Regions from separate parts of the Streptomyces sp. NPDC001315 genome, predicted to be linked through region 1. Evidence: riboswitches for the same ligand, from Rfam matches in the RefSeq annotation. Region 1 holds a riboswitch; each other region holds the start of a gene.

Region 1 (4,074 bases):
CCGGCCTGGCGCAGGACCTGGCGGAGATCGTCGGGCTGCGCGCCAGCCAGATCAACGGCTGCAGTGCCTGTGTGCACGGGCACACGGTCAACCTGCGCAAGGCCGGCGCGAGTGAGGAGCGCATCGCCGCCGTCTCCGCTTGGCGGGAGGCGCCCTACTTCACCGACGCCGAGCGCGCCGCGCTGCGGCTGACGGAGAAGGTCACGCGGCTCGCCGACCGGTCCGAGGAGTCGGTGCCGGACGCACTGTGGGACGAGGTGGCAGACCACTTCGACGAGAAGGAGCTGTCCGCGCTGATCCTCACCATCTCGGTCACCAACATGTTCAACCGCATCAACACCACCATCAAGGAGCCCGCGGGCACCACTTGGGGCTGAAAACGGAGGTGAGTCGAGGGGGCGCGGTGTCCGTATTCTCTGATCATGGCCGCTCCCCTCGCATTCTCACTCATCGCCACCGACTTGGACGGAACGCTGCTCCGCGGCGACGACACCCTCTCCGAGAGGTCTCTCGCCGCGCTCGCGCGGGTGGCGGAGGCCGGTGCCCAGCACCTCGTGGTGACGGGACGCCCGGCTCCGAGAGTGCGGCCGCTGCTCGACGACCTCGGCTGCACGGGGCTCGCGGTGTGCGGGCAGGGCGCGCAGTTGTACGACGCCGGCGCGGACCGTCTGCTGTGGTCGGTCACCCTGGACCAGGAACTGGCCGAGACCGCGCTCGGCAAGATCGAGGCCGAGGTGGGGCAGGTGTACGCGGCCGTGGACCAGGACGGGGTCGACGGCCTCACGCTCATCGAACCCGGCTATCTGATGCCCCACCCGACCCTGCCCGCGGTACGGGTCGGGCGGCGCGAAGACCTGTGGGGCGAGCCCATCAGCAAGGTCCTGCTGCGCCATCCCGCCCTGACCGACGACGAGTTGGCCGTGACGGCCCGCTCCGTGGTGGGCTCGCTGGCGACGGTCACCATGTCGGGGCCGGGGACCGTCGAGCTCCAGCCGTGTGGCATCACCAAGGCGACCGGCCTGGCGCTGGCCGCCGAGCACCTCGGTCTGGGCGCCGAACGGGCCCTCGCCTTCGGCGACATGCCCAACGACATCCCCATGTTCGACTGGGCCGCCCATGGCGTGGCGATGGCCAACGCCCACCCGGAGCTCAAGGCCGTGGCCGACGAGATCACCCTGTCGAACGAGGACGACGGCATCGCCGTCGCCCTCGAGAGACTCTTCCCCTGACGGGACCGGTCAGTACGCGCCGAACACGTTGTCGATCGAGCCGTACCGCGCGGCGGCGTAGTTGCAGGCGGCCGTGATGTTCGCGACCGGGTCGTAGATGTTCCACGACGTGCCGGACACGTGGTACGCGTTGAAGGTCGGGTCGATGACCTGCAGCAGGCCCTTGGACGGGATTCCCTTCTTCGCGTTGGAGTCCCAGAGGTTGATGGCGGCCGGGTTGCCGGACGACTCGCGGATCACGTTGCGGTAGATGCCGTTGTAGGTCCCGGGGATGCCGTGCTGCGCCATGACGGCGAGGGACTCCCGGATCCAGCCGTCGAGGTTGTTGGTGTACGTCGTCGCGGCCGCCGGGGCGGCGGTCACGGACGTGCTGGTGGCCGCGGAGGCGCTGGTCGCTCCGAGGAGCGGAAGGGCGAGCACGGCCGCGCCGGTACCGGCGACGGCGAGGGTGCGGACGAGACGGGCGCGACGGTTCTGACCGGCAGCGGACATGTCTGAATTCCTCTCCGGCGCCTACGAGGTGAGCTGTCGGGTTCGGGCTGGGAGCTGCCCGGCCGCGCCGCCCTGCGGCGACACGACTTAACCCCTAGCCGTTCCGGTGCGATGCCCGGTCCGGCGGCTTACCTGGGTCCCCCGCTCCTGCCCTACGAGTGAGTTCGTTGATGGTGGTGACGGGCGGCGGCAGGATTAGGCGTCCACCCGACAGGCCGGGAACGTATGCGAGAGCACATGTCCGGAACAAGTGCCGGAATCACACCTCACCCCAGTTGACCTTGGTCTGAGGCATTTGGGGTGCTTGATCCTTTGCAGTCGCCAAGGGTCAAATCGCTTGCGGCGAAAGGGGAGCGGGGGGTTGGTGGGGGGTGTGACCATCTGTCGGCTCGCGTGACCCAACTCACTGTTTGCCAGCCCGTAGAGCATTTACCGCTAAGGGGAATTCATCTAGCAATCACGGCAAATCGGGCATGGGTGTTCGAGGGTCCCGTGCTCTCAGGGTGGCGGGGATTCTGGGAGTTCCAGGGAGGTTTGGGTCGACTCGGGTGGTTTTGGGTGGTTTCACGGATTCCGGGGAATCCGCTTCTCCCACGTCCGGTGGAACACCACCTCGCCACCCTCCGTGCAGATCACCTCGTCGGTGGTGACGAAGTCCGCCGCCTCGCAGCCGATCTCCGAGCGGGTCCGGACCGTCGTGTCCCACGCCAGGTCGGGGCGGTGCAGGCGGATGAACCAGTCGGAGCGGGTGCGGGCGGAGAGGGGGTCCCTCTCCTGGATCGTGTACGTCTCCAGCGCCTCCTCGGTGAACTCCAGCCCGTCGGGATACACGCGCGTGCCGCCGTAGCGCGGGTCGACCTCCAGCCGCCACTCGCCCTTCGCCACGTCGCGTACGGCCAGGCGTGCGGGGCGTGGTTCTTCGAGGGTGGCGGGGAAGTTCACTCCCAGGGGGTCGGCCTGCTCGGGCTCCTCGAAGGAGATGTCCGCCGACTGCCGTGTGCGCACGGGCAGTTCGAGGACGCTGCCCGCCGGATCCAGGGTGAGGCCTGCCGCGGAACCGGGCTCGGGCCAGATCCACGGCCAGTACGCCGAGGAGACGGCGAGGCGGATGCGGTGGCCGGGCGGGAAGGCATGGCCGATCCCGGTCAGCTCGAAGGTCACGTCCTCTGCGGCGCCCGGGGACCACGGCACGGACCGGTCCCGGCCCAGCCGCGCCGACAGATTCAGTACGCCGCGCGTGACCAGGGTCGACGAGCCGTCGGGCGCCACGTCGCACACCCGGGCGATGACCTGGCCGCGCGGCGCGTCGGAGGTCAGCCGCAGCCGCACCCGGGGCCGTCCCAGCACCCAGGTCTCCTCGGCCACCGCGAACTCGAAGCACACCGAGCGCCCGTCCTCCTCGCGCTGGTCGGGCGGGAGGTCGGCGTCGTCGCCGAAGGGGAGGAAACGGCCCGCGTCGACTCCGGTGTGCATCGGGGACCGTACGAGCACGGGAGCGCCCCCGAGCTGGTACGTGACCGTCGTCACGTAGGGGGAGGGCCAGGCCGGCTCGCCGACCCAGCGGCCCGGCAGCGTCTCGTACGCCGTGGCCGGAGGGTGGGAGTCACTGACGTAGGCGCGCAGGAGCGGTACGTCGAGGGCGCCCGTCTCCCGTCCCTTCAGCCAGTGGTCCCACCAGCGCAGCGTCTCCTGGAGGAAGCCGATCGCCGGGCCGGGCGGCAGACCGCGGTCGGGGTACTGGTGCGACCAGGGGCCGATCAGGCCGCGTACCCGGTCGGCGGGGAGGTGTTCGACCAGGCGCAGGACGGTGTCGCGGTACGGGTCGTGCCAGCCGCCGACGGCCAGGACGGCGGCGCCGATCGCGCCGTAGTCCTCGCAGACGCTGCGCTGCCTCCAGTAGTCGTCCCGCGTCCGGTGGGCGAGCCAGGTGTGGATGAAGGGCTGTACCTCCTCCAGCCGTCCGAGCCACATGTCCCGCCAGGCCTCACCGACGTACTGCGGGTCGGGCGGGCGGGCGACGAAGGCGAGCATCGTGGCCGCCCAGGCGTGCATGTCGACGGCGAGGACGGAACCTCCCCGGTAGTGCACGTCGTTGTCGTAGTGGTCGTCCGTGGAGCAGACCGTGACGACCGCCTTGAGCGGCTCGGGCGCGAGGGCCGCGATGTGGAGGGAGTCGAAGCCACCCCAGGAGATGCCGAACACGCCCACCTTGCCGTCGCACCAGGGCTGCGCCGCCAGCCAGTTCACCACCTCGGCCCCGTCGGCCGGGTACACCGCCGAGTACGGGTCCGTGGGGATGCCCTCGCTGTTGCCGTGGCCGCGGACGTCGACGCGGACGGAGGCGTAGCCGTGG
Region 2 (4,074 bases), on a different contig from region 1:
CGGGCGAGCTCGTCGAGCGCGCCGAGGACCTTCTGGCCCCGCTCGGTGTCGAGGTGCTTGGCGGCGCCCTCGGCCCGCGCGCTGTCGACCGTCGTACCGGGACGGTACTTGCCGGTGAGGAAGCCGGAGGCGAGCGCGAAGTACGGGACGGCCGCCAGACCGGAGCGGGCGGCCACATGCTGGAGCTCACCCTCGTAGGTGTCGCGCGAGACCAGGTTGTAGTGGGGCTGGAGTGCCACATATCGGGCCAGGCCCTCGCGGTCGGAGAACTCCAGGGACTCCCGCAGCCGCTCGGGGGAGATGTTGGAGGCGCCGATGTGCCGCACCTTGCCCGCCTTCACCAGCTCGTCGAGCGCGCCGATGATCTCCTCGACCGGCACCTCGGGCTTGTCGAAGTGGGTGTAGTAGAGGTCGATGTGGTCGGTGCCGAGGCGGCGCAGGGAAGCGTCGGCGGCGGCCTTGATGTTCGCGGCGGTCAGGCCGGGGAACTCCGGGTGCTGGCTGACCTTGGTGGCGATGACGACGTCGGCGCGGTTGCCGCGGGCCTTGACCCACTTGCCGATGATCGTCTCGGACTCGCCGCCCTTGTTGCCGTCGATCCACGCGGAGTAGGAGTCGGCCGTGTCGACGAAGTTGCCGCCCGCGGCCGCGTAGGCGTCGAGCACGGCGAACGACTGGGCCTCGTCGGCGGTCCAGCCGAAGACGTTGCCGCCGAGGGAGAGCGGGAAGACCTCGAGGTCGGAGGAGCCGAACTTGCGAAGAGAAGTCATGGTCAACTTCTACACCCGTACCAGAGGCCCACATTCCGCATTACCCGGAAAGCCGGAAATCCGGAAACCGGCAGAAACCGCCAGAGACCGGCAGCCCTGACGTCGGGGGGGTGTCGTCAGGACTGCCGGGGATCAGAGGATCAGCCGGATCAGGAGATCAGAGGAAGGCGACCACCTCAGGGGGTGAGCCCCTTGCCCCGCAGCCAGGCCATCGGGTCGATCCCGTCCGCGCTGCCGCCCGGGTGGACCTCGAGGTGGAGGTGCGGTCCCGTGACGTTGCCGGTGGCGCCCACGCGGCCGATGACGTCGCCCGTGGTGACCTTCTGTCCGACGCTGACGCTGATCGACGACTGGTGGCAGAACCACAGCTCGGTGCCGTCGTCGAGGGTGAGGATCGTGCGGTAGCCGTAGGAGCCGGCCCAGCCCGCCTCGGTGATCGTGCCGCTGTGGATCGCCTTGATGAGCGTGCCGGTGGGCGCGGCGAAGTCGAGGCCCGTGTGGTACCCGGAGGACCACATGGAGCCGGCCTCACCGAAGGTCGAGGTGAGCGTGTACGAGGAGGTCGGCAGCGTGTACTGCTTGGCCAGCTCGGCCAGGCGCTCGGCCTCGGCCTTCTTCGCGGCCTCCTCCTCCGCCTTCTTCTTGGCGGCGGCGGCCTTGGCCTCCGCCTCCTTCTCGGCCTTGGCGGCCGCGTCGGCAGCCGCCTTCTCGGCCGCGGCGGCCTCGGCGGCGGCGGCCTTGGTCTCGACCTGGTCCTGCTGCTGCTCGGCCTGGGCCATGATGCGGCTGCGCAGCGCCTCGCCGGCGTCGGTGGTGCCCTGCGCGGTGTCGGCGGAGGTCACGCCGATGCCGCTGAGCGGGGTCGTGGAGCCCTTGACGGAGTCCCCGGAGTCGTCGGACAGCAGGGAGCCGACGGAGGGCAGGTCGGGCATGGAGATGGACACCGGCGGCTTCCCGGTGTTGGCGCTGGCCATGCCGCCCGCGCCGACGGCGGCTATGACGCCGACGCCCAGGACGGTGGAGCTGCGGGCGAGTCCGCCGCGCTGCTTGGCGACGCGATGCCGGCCGCGTACGGGAGTGAGGGACTCCTCGGTGGGGTTCCACTCCTCCCACGGGCCCTCGTCGGTGCGGTAGCTGCCGTAGCCGAAGGACTCGGTGCTGCGCTGACTCGGCACGAACGGGGCTTCTGGGGCAGGCCGGTTGGACGCCACGTGGGCGTGCTCCTTTCCTTCCTTCTCGCCTACCGGGTTAGCTGACGGGTTCGGAGCAGGAAGGTCTCCTACGCGCGTATATCGCCCGTTGTCCACGGGCGGTGTCCGCGCGATTCACCCCAAGGTGGTGGTTCCCCGGTTCCCTTGCGGGATTCGGCGCGTGCGCACGGAGCCGTCTCTTGTGACGGCTGGGACGACCGCGCTGCGTTATCGAACGTTAATAGACCCGGGGGCGGGATTCCAAGCCGTTCCGCTTGATCATTAACATTTTCGGGCTGGACGTACAGTCCATGACCGGTGGAAATCGGGCGAGTTACCCCCCACTTACGGCCCCGTTGGGGCATCTCAGGAAACACACAGCTTTTGATAGTGACTCAGATGTCATGCGCAGGGGGGTCGTCCGATCACCCTGAGTCACGAAGGTCGGTCACGGCCGTCGTACGGCGAGCAGCGCCATGTCGTCCGTCATCCCGCCCGCGGAGTGCCGGCGCACGTCCTCCGAGAGGGCGGCGAGCAGCGCCTCGGGATCGCGGAAGCGGCGGCCCGCGAGCCGCTCCTCGGGGTCGTAGAAGCGGCCGTCGGCATCGCGGGCCTCGGAGACGCCGTCGGTGTGGAGGAGCAGGGTGGCGCCGCTCGGGAAGCGAGCCTCGTCCGTGCGGTCGGGCCAGGTGCCCAGCTCGCCCATGCCGAGCGGCAGGGCCGGCTCGCGGGCGAACAGCGTGTGCACGGTGCCGTCCGCGTGCAGCAGCAGCGGCGGCGGATGCCCGCGGTTGAGGATCCGGACGACCCCGTCGCCGCGCGGGAGCTCGGCGAGTACGACGGTGGTGAACCCCTCGAAGGCGTCCAGCCCTTCGCGCCGCGTGCCCTCGCGTGCCAGCGCCCGCTCCAGCCGCTGCGCGACCGCCTCCAGCGTCGCCTCCTGCTCGGCGGCCTCCCGGAAGGCGCCGATGACGACGGCCACGGCCGCCACCGCGCCCATGCCCTTGCCCCGTACGTCCCCGACGACGAGCCGCACCCCGCGCGGGCTGTCCTGCACCGCGTACAGGTCACCGCCGATGAAGGCGTCCGCCTGGGCCGCTTCGTAGCAGGCCGCGATGTCGTACCCGCCGATCCGCCCGGCGGGCTCTGGCAGCACCGCGCGTTGGGCGGCCTCGGCGATCTCGCGGGCGCTGGCGAGCCGCTGGTCGCCGCGGCGCACGACGCGGTTGATGACCGCGGCCATGGCGGCGACCGTGGCCACGGTGACGACCTCGGTGACCGTGGCCGCGTCCGGGCTCAGCCCGAACCTGGCGTGTACGGCGTACGCGGAGACGAAGGCGGCGGCCCCCGTGACGACGGTGCCGCCGAAGGAGTACAGCGGGGCCGCCACGAGCGGGGCGGCCGTGAAGAAGGGGATCGCGGTGAAGTCGCGGGGAGTGCAGAAGTCGTAGACGACGCCGCCGAGCGCCAGCAGCGCGGGGACCAGCTGGAGGAGGGCCCGTACGGCCGTGATCCGGCGCTCTTCGCCGCCGGAGCCGCCCGAACCGGGAGCGACGGGCGGGACGGGCGCCTCGTCGCCGAGGCCGGGGTCGGGCACCGGGTCTGCCGGGAGCCGGCCGCCGGCCCGGGCGTAGGGGACGAGATGGTCGTCGTGGCCGGTGGCGGGCTCGTCGGGTGGGCCCTCGCCCGTCAGGTCACCAGGCCGCACCACTTGTCTCCCGCCGTCCCGCGCGAACTCCCACGCTCACGCCACGAAGGTTCCAGGTTTGCCGGAGCGGGGACGGGGGGCGAGCGGTGTGGGCCGACCGGATGACGACAGCCGCGATGGGCGGCAACGGCCGCGATCGACCGCGACAAACACTCAGGGCCGGAATCCATGAACTGGATTCCGGCCCTGAGTCTTCAGTAGCGGGGACAGGATTTGAACCTGCGACCTCTGGGTTATGAGCCCAGCGAGCTACCGAGCTGCTCCACCCCGCGTCGTTGAGACCAGCATACGCCATCCGCGGGACAAGAAGCACACCGGTTGAAACCCGGTCCGGCGGCGTGGCCCGGGTCAGGCCGGCAGATGCCGGTTCGGCGCCTTCGCAGCCGCCTCGTACTCCGGCAGTACG
Region 3 (4,074 bases), on a different contig from region 1:
GCGGCGAGCACGACCAGCACCGGGTCGCCCGCAGCGATGTGCTGCCCGCCGATGGTGAGAGTTTCGGTGGCGAAGCGCCACGTGGCGAGTTCCACGGGGCCGTCGTAGCGGAGTAGCTCTTCGATGCCGGTTTCGAGCAGCCCCTGTTCACCACGCTCGATCGACTTCTGGAGGCGGGTTCGCTGCTCAGGGGCGCGAAGGAGCGCGTACACGCCGTTGCCGATCAAGTTGATGGTCGTCTCGAAACCCGCGAACAAGAGCACAAAGCACATGGCGGCGGCCTCGTTCTCGGTGAGGTGCTCGCCGTGGTCGGAGGCGCGGATGAGGCCCGAGATCAGGTCGTCGCCGGGGTCGTTGCGCTTACGGTGGATGAGTTCGGCGAGATAGCCGCGGATTTTCTTGACGGAGCGAGCGACACCGCCGCGCGGGCCTCCGCCGTGGCGGATCATCATCCCCGCCCAGTCACGGAAGTCGTCCTGATCCTCACGTGGGACCCCGAGCAGGTCGCAGATCGCGTAGATGGGGAGGGGGAAGGCGAAGTCGTGGATGAGGTCGGCCTTGCCATTGGCGGCGAACCCGTCGATGAGACTGTCCGTCAACTCCTGTACGCGGGGAGCGAATTCGGCTACACGGCGCGGGGTGAACGCTTTGGAGACGAGGCGGCGCAGCCGGGTGTGGTCCGGCGGATCGATATTGAGCAGGTGCGTCATGAGATTGGCGCTGCGCTCGCCCGGGATACCAGTCTTGCTCTTGCCGTGAGCGTCATCAGCATGGTGCTCGGGATTCTTCGACAACCTCCCGTCCGCGAGGGCCTGGCGCGCGTCGGCATAGCGGGTCACCAGCCATGCCTCGACTCCACTGGGAAGCCTTGTCCGATGGACGGGGGCGTGCTCCCGCAGCCAGGCATAGGCCGGGTACGGGTCGGTGGCGAACTCCCAGGTGAAGAGTTCGGGGGCAGTGTTCGGGATGTCCACGACACGACCGTAGCGGGAGCCGTTCTTCTGGACATCAAGGTGAAGCCACTCGGAGAGGTGCGGAAGCGATCGGGAGTCAAGTGCAAGGTGACGGAGTGGCACGAGCGGACAGGGACGCTGGTTCCTGCGGAGGTGCCCGAGTCGGCGTGGCCTGCTGTTGAGCAATTGATGACGGACTTCTTCCAGCGGCGCCAGTTCGCGCGCGGCGCTGTGGACGTCCGGACTCAGGTGAACGGCGTCCTGCATCTGCTGCGTACGGGATGCCTGTGGGATGAGCTCCCTGAACGGTACGGCCCGTGGGCACTTGCCAAGGACAGGCAGAACACCTGGTTCAAGAAGGGCTTCTGGCCGGTCCTGGTGAGCCATCTGAACGCCGCCGGCGGAGGCACGCCGGTTGAGCACGAGGCAAGGGCTCCGTTACTTCAGATCACGCGTGGATCCCGTCGGAGCCGATGAACCGGCTGGAGGCTGGTCGGTGTGGAGTCCCGGTCACCGTGCAAAACGTGACATGCGCTCAACTCTGTGATCTTCACGTGATCCGCGCGGCATTAACTTGTGACAAGTGATCGTCTGCCTATACGTTCACCCATCAGCACGGCGCCCAGCAACACCCGCCGTGCCGGTCACCGCTGTCGCGCGAAAGGTCTCCGTATGCTCTCCGGGAACGGTCGTCACCGTCGCCCCCGTCAGGCTCCGGCTCTCCTCGTCGCGGCCGGAGTGGCCGGCTCCGCCATCGCCATCCCGCTCCTCGGCGCCGGTGGCGCGAGCGCGGCCGAGGGCACCACGTGGGACCACGTGGCCGAGTGCGAGACCGGCGGCTCATGGAGCGCCAACACCGGTAACGGGTACTACGGCGGCCTCCACCTGAGCCAGGCGGACTGGGAGAAGTACGGCGGTCTCGACTACGCCTCCAGAGCCGACCTGGCCAGCCGCTCCCAGCAGATAGCCGTCGCCGAGAAGATCCTCGCCGACCAGGGGGTCGAAGTCTGGTCCACGTGCGGACTGCTCTCGGGGCTCTCCCAGGACTCCGCGTCGGCGAACGTCGACACGGGCGTGGCGGACGGCTCCTCGCACGGAAAGTCCAACTCCTCCAACTCCTCCGCATCATCCGACTCGCACGGCTTGTCCGACTCACCCGAAGAGTCCTCCGGTGAGGCTTCCGCCGACTCGTCCGCCCGGCCCTCCGATGAAGCGTCCTCTTCCCATACTTCTGCGGACACCACGGGCAACTCCGCCAAATCAGACACATCCTCCGGTTCCGGCTCGGACTCGGGTTCCGGTGCGAGCGATTCACGGGGTGGGGACAGCGCGTCCGCCGACGGGGCGAAGGGTGACGACTCGGACAACTCCGAGCAATACGTCGGCTCTTCGAGCCTCGTCGACACCGGCGCGCTCGGTACCGGCCGTCACCGCGGCGGCAGTGCCGACGAGGGAGTGGCCGACACCGGCGGCACCGCCTCCTCCGCAGGCCGGCACGCCTCGTCCGCCGACGCCGCCGACGGCTCGTACGTCGTCCGTGTCGGGGACAGTCTCGTGTCCATCGCCGACTCCCTTGGCCTCGACGGCGGATGGCGCGGGCTCTACGAGGAGAACAAAGAGACGATCGGTACCGATCCGAGCCGCATCGTCCCCGGTCAGACCCTGGAAGTCGGTGCCTAAACGGGCGAAAGGCGGCGGGAGTTGGCGTCCCGGTTCGCCGTTAAATGTCCGGTTTGGTGAAAGTGTGGGATGAGTCTCAGAAGCCCTGATCGTCTTTGAAAAACGGCGGATCGCCTGCCTACGGTCAGGACCGCTCGCCATTGCGAGCCCCGGCTGCCGCAACGCCGAATCCTGCCAGCGGCCGCACGGGAACAGTCGTCGCGTCAAGCGCCGTAGGCAGGAGCGGGGGACCCAAGGTAAGTGCCGGGCCCAGCAGTTGAGGCTGGTTCCGGCTTGGGGTGAAGCCGTGTCCCGTGAGGGACGCGGCCGGGCAACTCAACCGGCCCGAACCCGACAGCTCACCTCGCAGGCGTCGGTGAGGGGATCCAACCATGCTGTTTTCCAGCAAGGGCAAGCACCGTCGTCCGTTCAAGGCCACCCGCGTCGCCGCGCTCGCCGGTGTCACCGGCGTCGCCATCGCCGCCCCGCTGATGGCGGCCGGCAACGCCTCCGCCGCCACCGCCTCCGAGTGGGACACCGTCGCCCAGTGCGAGTCCGGCGGCAACTGGTCCATCAACACCGGCAACGGCTTCTACGGCGGCCTGCAGTTCTCCGCCTCCACCTGGGCCGCGTACGGTGGCACGCAGTACGCCGCCACCGCCGACAAGGCCTCCAAGGCCCAGCAGATCACGGTCGCCGAGAAGGTCCTCGCCGCGCAGGGCAAGGGCGCCTGGCCGACCTGCGGCACGGGCCTGTCCAACGCCGCCTACAACGGTGCCGCCGCCACGCCGAGCACCACCACCCGCTCGACCGACACGCAGGCCGCCTCCCGCTCCACCGAGCGCCCGGCCGCCACGAAGACCGTCACCACCCCGACCGGCGAGAAGGTCAAGAAGGGCGACGGCGAGTACAAGGTCGTCAAGGGCGACACCCTCAGCTCCATCGCCGAGAAGCACGACGTCAAGGGTGGCTGGCAGCAGCTGTTCAAGCTGAACAAGGACATCGTCGACGACGCCGACTTCATCTACCCGGGCCAGCAGCTGCACCTGAAGTGACACCCGGCTCGTAGCTGAACCACAGCGGCCTCACATCCGTGCCTTCCGCAGTGAAGGCCTCGTGCGGGCCACCCCCGTCCCCACGGGCTCCCCGCTCCGGTGCGTGTTCCCCCGTACGCGCCGGAGCGGGGCCTTTTTTGCGATCCGGCTCTTTTCGCGAACCGGCTTTGTTCCGTTCGGAAACAATTTACTCTCGGTTCCGTCCATGGGGCGGTCAACGGCTGGCTGATCGCCCGGAGCCGGTTAGGCTCAGTCTCGCGGGGCCACCACAGGCCCGCGTACCCGCGTCACATCCCAGAAGGAGATGCTCGTGCCGTCCATCGACGTCGTCGTAGCCCGGGAAATCCTGGACTCCCGAGGCAACCCCACGGTCGAGGTCGAGGTCGGCCTCGACGACGGCAGCACGG
Region 4 (4,074 bases), on a different contig from region 1:
GATGACGCAGGCGGGAACGGACGCGGAAGCGACACGGCTGTCGAAGCACTACGACAGCCGCGTCGTGGTGGAGCGCGGGACTGCTGTCGCGGCCCCTGGAGAGCAATTCACACCGTCAGCCCAGGGCCCGAAGTAGGCCGGGAGCGGTCCGATGCGTCAGAAATGGACGCCAAGATTACCGGTGGCCACAGTGATATCCGGGTACCACCAGCGCCAGGAGCAGTTGCGGCCATTGCCGTTGGGGCCGCCGGGACAGCCGATTATCTGCGAGCCGTCGTGCACTGGATCGCCCAGGTACGCGCAGCCGACCTGGACGGCGGGGCCGGCTGTCACAGGGGACGCCCTTCCCGCAGACACACCACCGTTCCGCCCGCCGCAGCCGAGTGCAGCGCGGCGAGCGTCGGCAGTTGGGCGGCGAGTGGCGTGTTGTGCAGCTCGCCGAGGGCGAACCAGTCGTGCCGGTCGTGCTCGGAGCTGAGCCGTACGGGTACGTCGTCGGCGAGGGTGCCGCCGTGGAAGAAGCAGTCGAGAACCGGGCCGGTGCCCAGCACATCGACCCGGTGGTCGATGCCGATCAGAGCGGGTTCGGACCCGAGTTCGATGCCGGTCTCCTCGCGCATCTCACGGCGGGCCGCCGTCCACGGGTCCTCGCCGTGGTCGAGCATCCCGCCCGGCAGCCACCAGTTCCCGCTGTTGGGTTGGCCCGGCGCGTAACGCAGCAGCAGGATGTGGCCGTCCCCGTCCAGCACCAGGACGCACGCGGCGATGAGCGCCTGCGGCTGTGTCCTCACCCACTCCTCCCGCGGCATCCAGTCAGCCACCTTGTTTCCCCCCTCAACGACCTTAACGACCTCGCCGGCCTCACCGACCGCACCGGGCCCGCCGGATGGGCTCCGGACGCCGCAGCCATTCCACCCGATAACGGTCGAAGCCAGGGGGCCGCCGTCCGTGTGCCCTGCCTACCCCGATCATGATCCCTATGTCTCATACCTCTCGACGAAGACTTCTCGCCGCTCTCGCGGCCTCTGCCGCGTCCGTGCCGCTCGTCGGAGCGGCCTCGGCTCCGGCCCGTGCCGCCGGGGCGGCCACGGCCGTGGAGCCGTTCTCGGGTCCGGCCGGTCTGTCCTCGGCCCGTTCCTCGGTGACCCTGCCGCCACTGGACGCCTCCTACTTCACCCCGGTGACGCTGAGCAGCCCGCTCACCGCCACCGTGCTCCCGGGGACCCCGGCCCGCACCGAGGTCACCTCCGGCGGCAGGCGCGTCGCGCTGCTGACCCACGGTGCGCGAACCGTCGTACTGCCCGGCCCGCAGCGCACGTTCGCGGAGAACAAGCGGCCCTTCGTGGACGACTTCCAGCGCACTCTGCCCGACCTCTCGCTCGACTTGGCGGACCGGAAGTACTGGGGCACCTCGCCCGGCGGTGGCAGCTGGTCCACGCTCGGGCCGGCGGACACCGACTACTCGGTCGTGCCGGGCAGCGGCGTCGTCAGCCTCACCACCGAGAACTACAGCCGGCACGCCAGCCTGCGCGACGACGAGATCACCGACGTCGACGCCCGCTGCACGGCCCGGTTCGACAAGGTGCCCACCGGCCAGGCGTGTTCGTTCGGGCTGACCTTCGGCTACCAGACCACCCACAGCAACTACCGCGCCCGGCTGTCCTTCCTGACCTCGGGCGCGGTCGAGCTGCGCGTCGAGAAGGAGGTCGACGACGCGGTGACCCAGCTGGCCGCCGCCCTCACGCTCGACACGAGCGTGCCCGCGGGGACCGACTGGACGATCCGGGTGCGCCGGGAGGGCACCAGGATCCAGGCCAAGGCCTGGCGGTCGGCGTCGGCCGAGCCGACCGCGTGGGCCGTCGACGTCACCGACCCCACCTTCGCCAAGGGACGGGTGGGCCTGCGCGCCCTGGCCAACAAGGGCTGTACGAACCTGCCGGTCACGCTGTCCGTCAGCCGCTACGAGGTGGACGCCGCGAACTGGGAGACCCCGCCGACCGTCACGCACGGCGACTGGGTGCGGGTGCTGCCCGAGCCGTTCGACGGGACGTGGACGACGCAGCTGGAGCAGACGATCCGCGGCTGGGCGGGCTCCACCGTCCCCGATGTCCTCGCCTACGCCGCGATGTTCCTCGGCGACGCTCCGGCGGTCACGGCCGGGGCCGGACCGGCCCAGGGCAAGCAGGTGCTGGGCGAGGCCGGGTACGGCTACCTCGACCCGCAGGGTTACCGCTACGAGGGCGCCGACTTCCACGAGTACATGAACGTGGGCTGGACCTTCCCCGACGGGACCTACACCGGACCGTCCAGCAAGCAGGTCGGCAACCTCGACTGCTCGGGCTACACGCGGATGGTCTACGGCTACCACATGGGCGTGCCCCTGGCCGCCGGCGAGGACACCTCCGGGAACCGGATCCCGCGCAAGTCGCGCCACATCGTCGACTACGCACCCGGAGTGGTCATCGACCGCACCGACGGCACCAATCCGCCCGCGGCGGCGCTGCTCCAGCCCGGCGACCTGGTGCTGTTCAACGCCGACTCGGGCGACGACGACGCCGAAACGGACACCGTGACCGTCGACCACGTCGGCATCTACCTGGGCACGGACGCGGCCGGCAAGCGCCGTTTCGTCTCCAGCCGCAAGACGGTCAACGGGCCCACCATGTCCGACCTGGGCGGCGCGTCGCTGCTCGACGGCACGGGCACGTACGCCACGAAGCTGCACACCGTGCGCCGTATCTGAACCTGCCCCGAAGTCAGCCGACGTCCAGAGGAACCGGTGGGTGTGGATCCCGAAGTGCAGGAAGGACCGCACCTGCCGGAGTCCGTCGATCGGTCTGACGACGTCGTTGACGAAGTCCAGGAGGTCCTTCGGACCGGCCGCAACCCCGCCCGGCCTGGCGGAACCGGAGGACGCGCAGTCTCAACAGCTCCGGTGGCGGCCGCCCGGCCCGGAAGAGGCCACAGGGAAACGAAGGTCACAATTACGTATCGGACATTCCGCTCTTCAACCTTCACACGAGCCGCACAAATTAGCTAAGTTGGCGTCAGGCCGCTCGGATCCCTCCGGCGAATCCCGCCGGGCCGTGCAGCCTCCGCCGAGTCCGGTGAACCACTGCGGCCGCCGGAGCCGGGGACCCGACCGATCTTTGGGGTGAATCGGCCCAACTGCCCTGCGGGGCAAGGGCCGTAGGGCACGCCTTCCGGAACCTCCGCCCGAACCCGACAGCTAACTCGGTAGGCGGTGCACGGAAGGAGTACGTCGCCGATGGCGCCGGAACGCGACACGCGCCCCGAAGGTCTCGGCCTCCCCGGAACGGACGCGGTCAGCCGCGAGGAGATCCGGCAGCGGATCAACACGCTCTACGACCGCGCCGAGACCGACACGGGGAACTACAACGCCACCCGCGCGATGACAGCGGGGACACGCAGGCCCGCCGCATCGATGCGCGCCACGGAACGCAGGCAGGCCGACCCCGCCCTCGACACCGTCGCCCGGCAGTGGTTCGACGTGGCGCGCGCCAAGCTGGGCCCGACGGTCGCGGCGGCGCTGCCGGCCGACAGAACGCCCGCCCCTCCGGCCGCGGCCCGCCCCGCGCGCCCGACGGAACTCCCGGCCACGGTTCCGGCGCAGCGCCTCGAACTGGAGGCACCCGCCAAACGTGTCCCGGAGCTGACCGCCGGGCCCGTAGCCGCGCTGCCGGCCGCGCCGGAGAGCCGGCGAGACGCGCTCCCGGCTCTCTCGGCGCCCTACGCTCCTCCGGCTCTCCCGGCCGTGCTGCCCGCGTCCGCGCCCGTCACCACGTCGCGGCAGTCGGCGTTGAGGGCGACGAAGGAACAGATCCAGGAAAAGCTCACCGCGGCAAGGGAGTTGCTGCCCCGGCAGATTTCCCTGCGGGGCGCACCGCCCGCCGCGCTCGTGGCCGCGCCGACGGCCGAACCCCTCTGGCCGGCCCCCGAGCAGCAGGATCCTCCGCGCGGCGAGGGAATCGGCTGGCTCACGCAACCGGCGATCGGCCTCGACACCGGCCTCCCCGTCGGCTCCGGGTACACGAACGCACCCGTCGACAACGG

Evidence for each region. A riboswitch is a leader RNA that binds a small molecule or an ion and turns the genes downstream of it on or off. The one in region 1 is predicted to bind cyclic di-AMP.
Region 2: another riboswitch for cyclic di-AMP. It lies ahead of ACFY16_RS10480 (M23 family metallopeptidase); the one in region 1 lies ahead of ACFY16_RS40255 (transglycosylase SLT domain-containing protein).
Region 3: another riboswitch for cyclic di-AMP. It lies ahead of ACFY16_RS22685 (transglycosylase family protein); the one in region 1 lies ahead of ACFY16_RS40255 (transglycosylase SLT domain-containing protein).
Region 4: another riboswitch for cyclic di-AMP. It lies ahead of ACFY16_RS29785 (C40 family peptidase); the one in region 1 lies ahead of ACFY16_RS40255 (transglycosylase SLT domain-containing protein).

Annotation. Positions count from the first base shown of each region.
Region 1 is NZ_JBIAWZ010000031.1:63,473-67,546, forward strand. It holds gene ACFY16_RS40245 (carboxymuconolactone decarboxylase family protein) at 1-377, shown strand, start outside; gene ACFY16_RS40250 (HAD family hydrolase) at 423-1,229, shown strand; gene ACFY16_RS40255 (transglycosylase SLT domain-containing protein) at 1,239-1,721, opposite strand; cyclic di-AMP (ydaO/yuaA leader) riboswitch at 1,727-1,901, opposite strand; gene ACFY16_RS40260 (CocE/NonD family hydrolase) at 2,286-4,074, opposite strand, start outside.
Region 2 is NZ_JBIAWZ010000003.1:17,676-21,749, forward strand. It holds gene ACFY16_RS10475 (aldo/keto reductase) at 1-770, opposite strand, end outside; gene ACFY16_RS10480 (M23 family metallopeptidase) at 947-1,981, opposite strand; cyclic di-AMP (ydaO/yuaA leader) riboswitch at 1,993-2,150, opposite strand; gene ACFY16_RS10485 (PP2C family protein-serine/threonine phosphatase) at 2,409-3,668, opposite strand; tRNA gene ACFY16_RS10490 (tRNA-Met) at 3,867-3,940, opposite strand; gene ACFY16_RS10495 (dihydrofolate reductase family protein) at 4,017-4,074, opposite strand, start outside.
Region 3 is NZ_JBIAWZ010000008.1:6,912-10,985, reverse strand. It holds gene ACFY16_RS22700 (cytochrome P450) at 1-974, opposite strand, end outside; gene ACFY16_RS22695 (transposase) at 876-1,430, shown strand; gene ACFY16_RS22690 (transglycosylase family protein) at 1,626-2,633, shown strand; cyclic di-AMP (ydaO/yuaA leader) riboswitch at 2,832-3,000, shown strand; gene ACFY16_RS22685 (transglycosylase family protein) at 3,005-3,667, shown strand; gene eno (phosphopyruvate hydratase) at 3,972-4,074, shown strand, end outside.
Region 4 is NZ_JBIAWZ010000013.1:175,705-179,778, reverse strand. It holds gene ACFY16_RS29805 (hypothetical protein) at 1-136, shown strand, start outside; gene ACFY16_RS29800 (NUDIX hydrolase) at 330-821, opposite strand; gene ACFY16_RS29795 (NlpC/P60 family protein) at 980-2,743, shown strand; partial or broken gene ACFY16_RS29790 (AsnC family transcriptional regulator) at 2,768-2,887, opposite strand; cyclic di-AMP (ydaO/yuaA leader) riboswitch at 3,087-3,260, shown strand; gene ACFY16_RS29785 (C40 family peptidase) at 3,269-4,074, shown strand, end outside.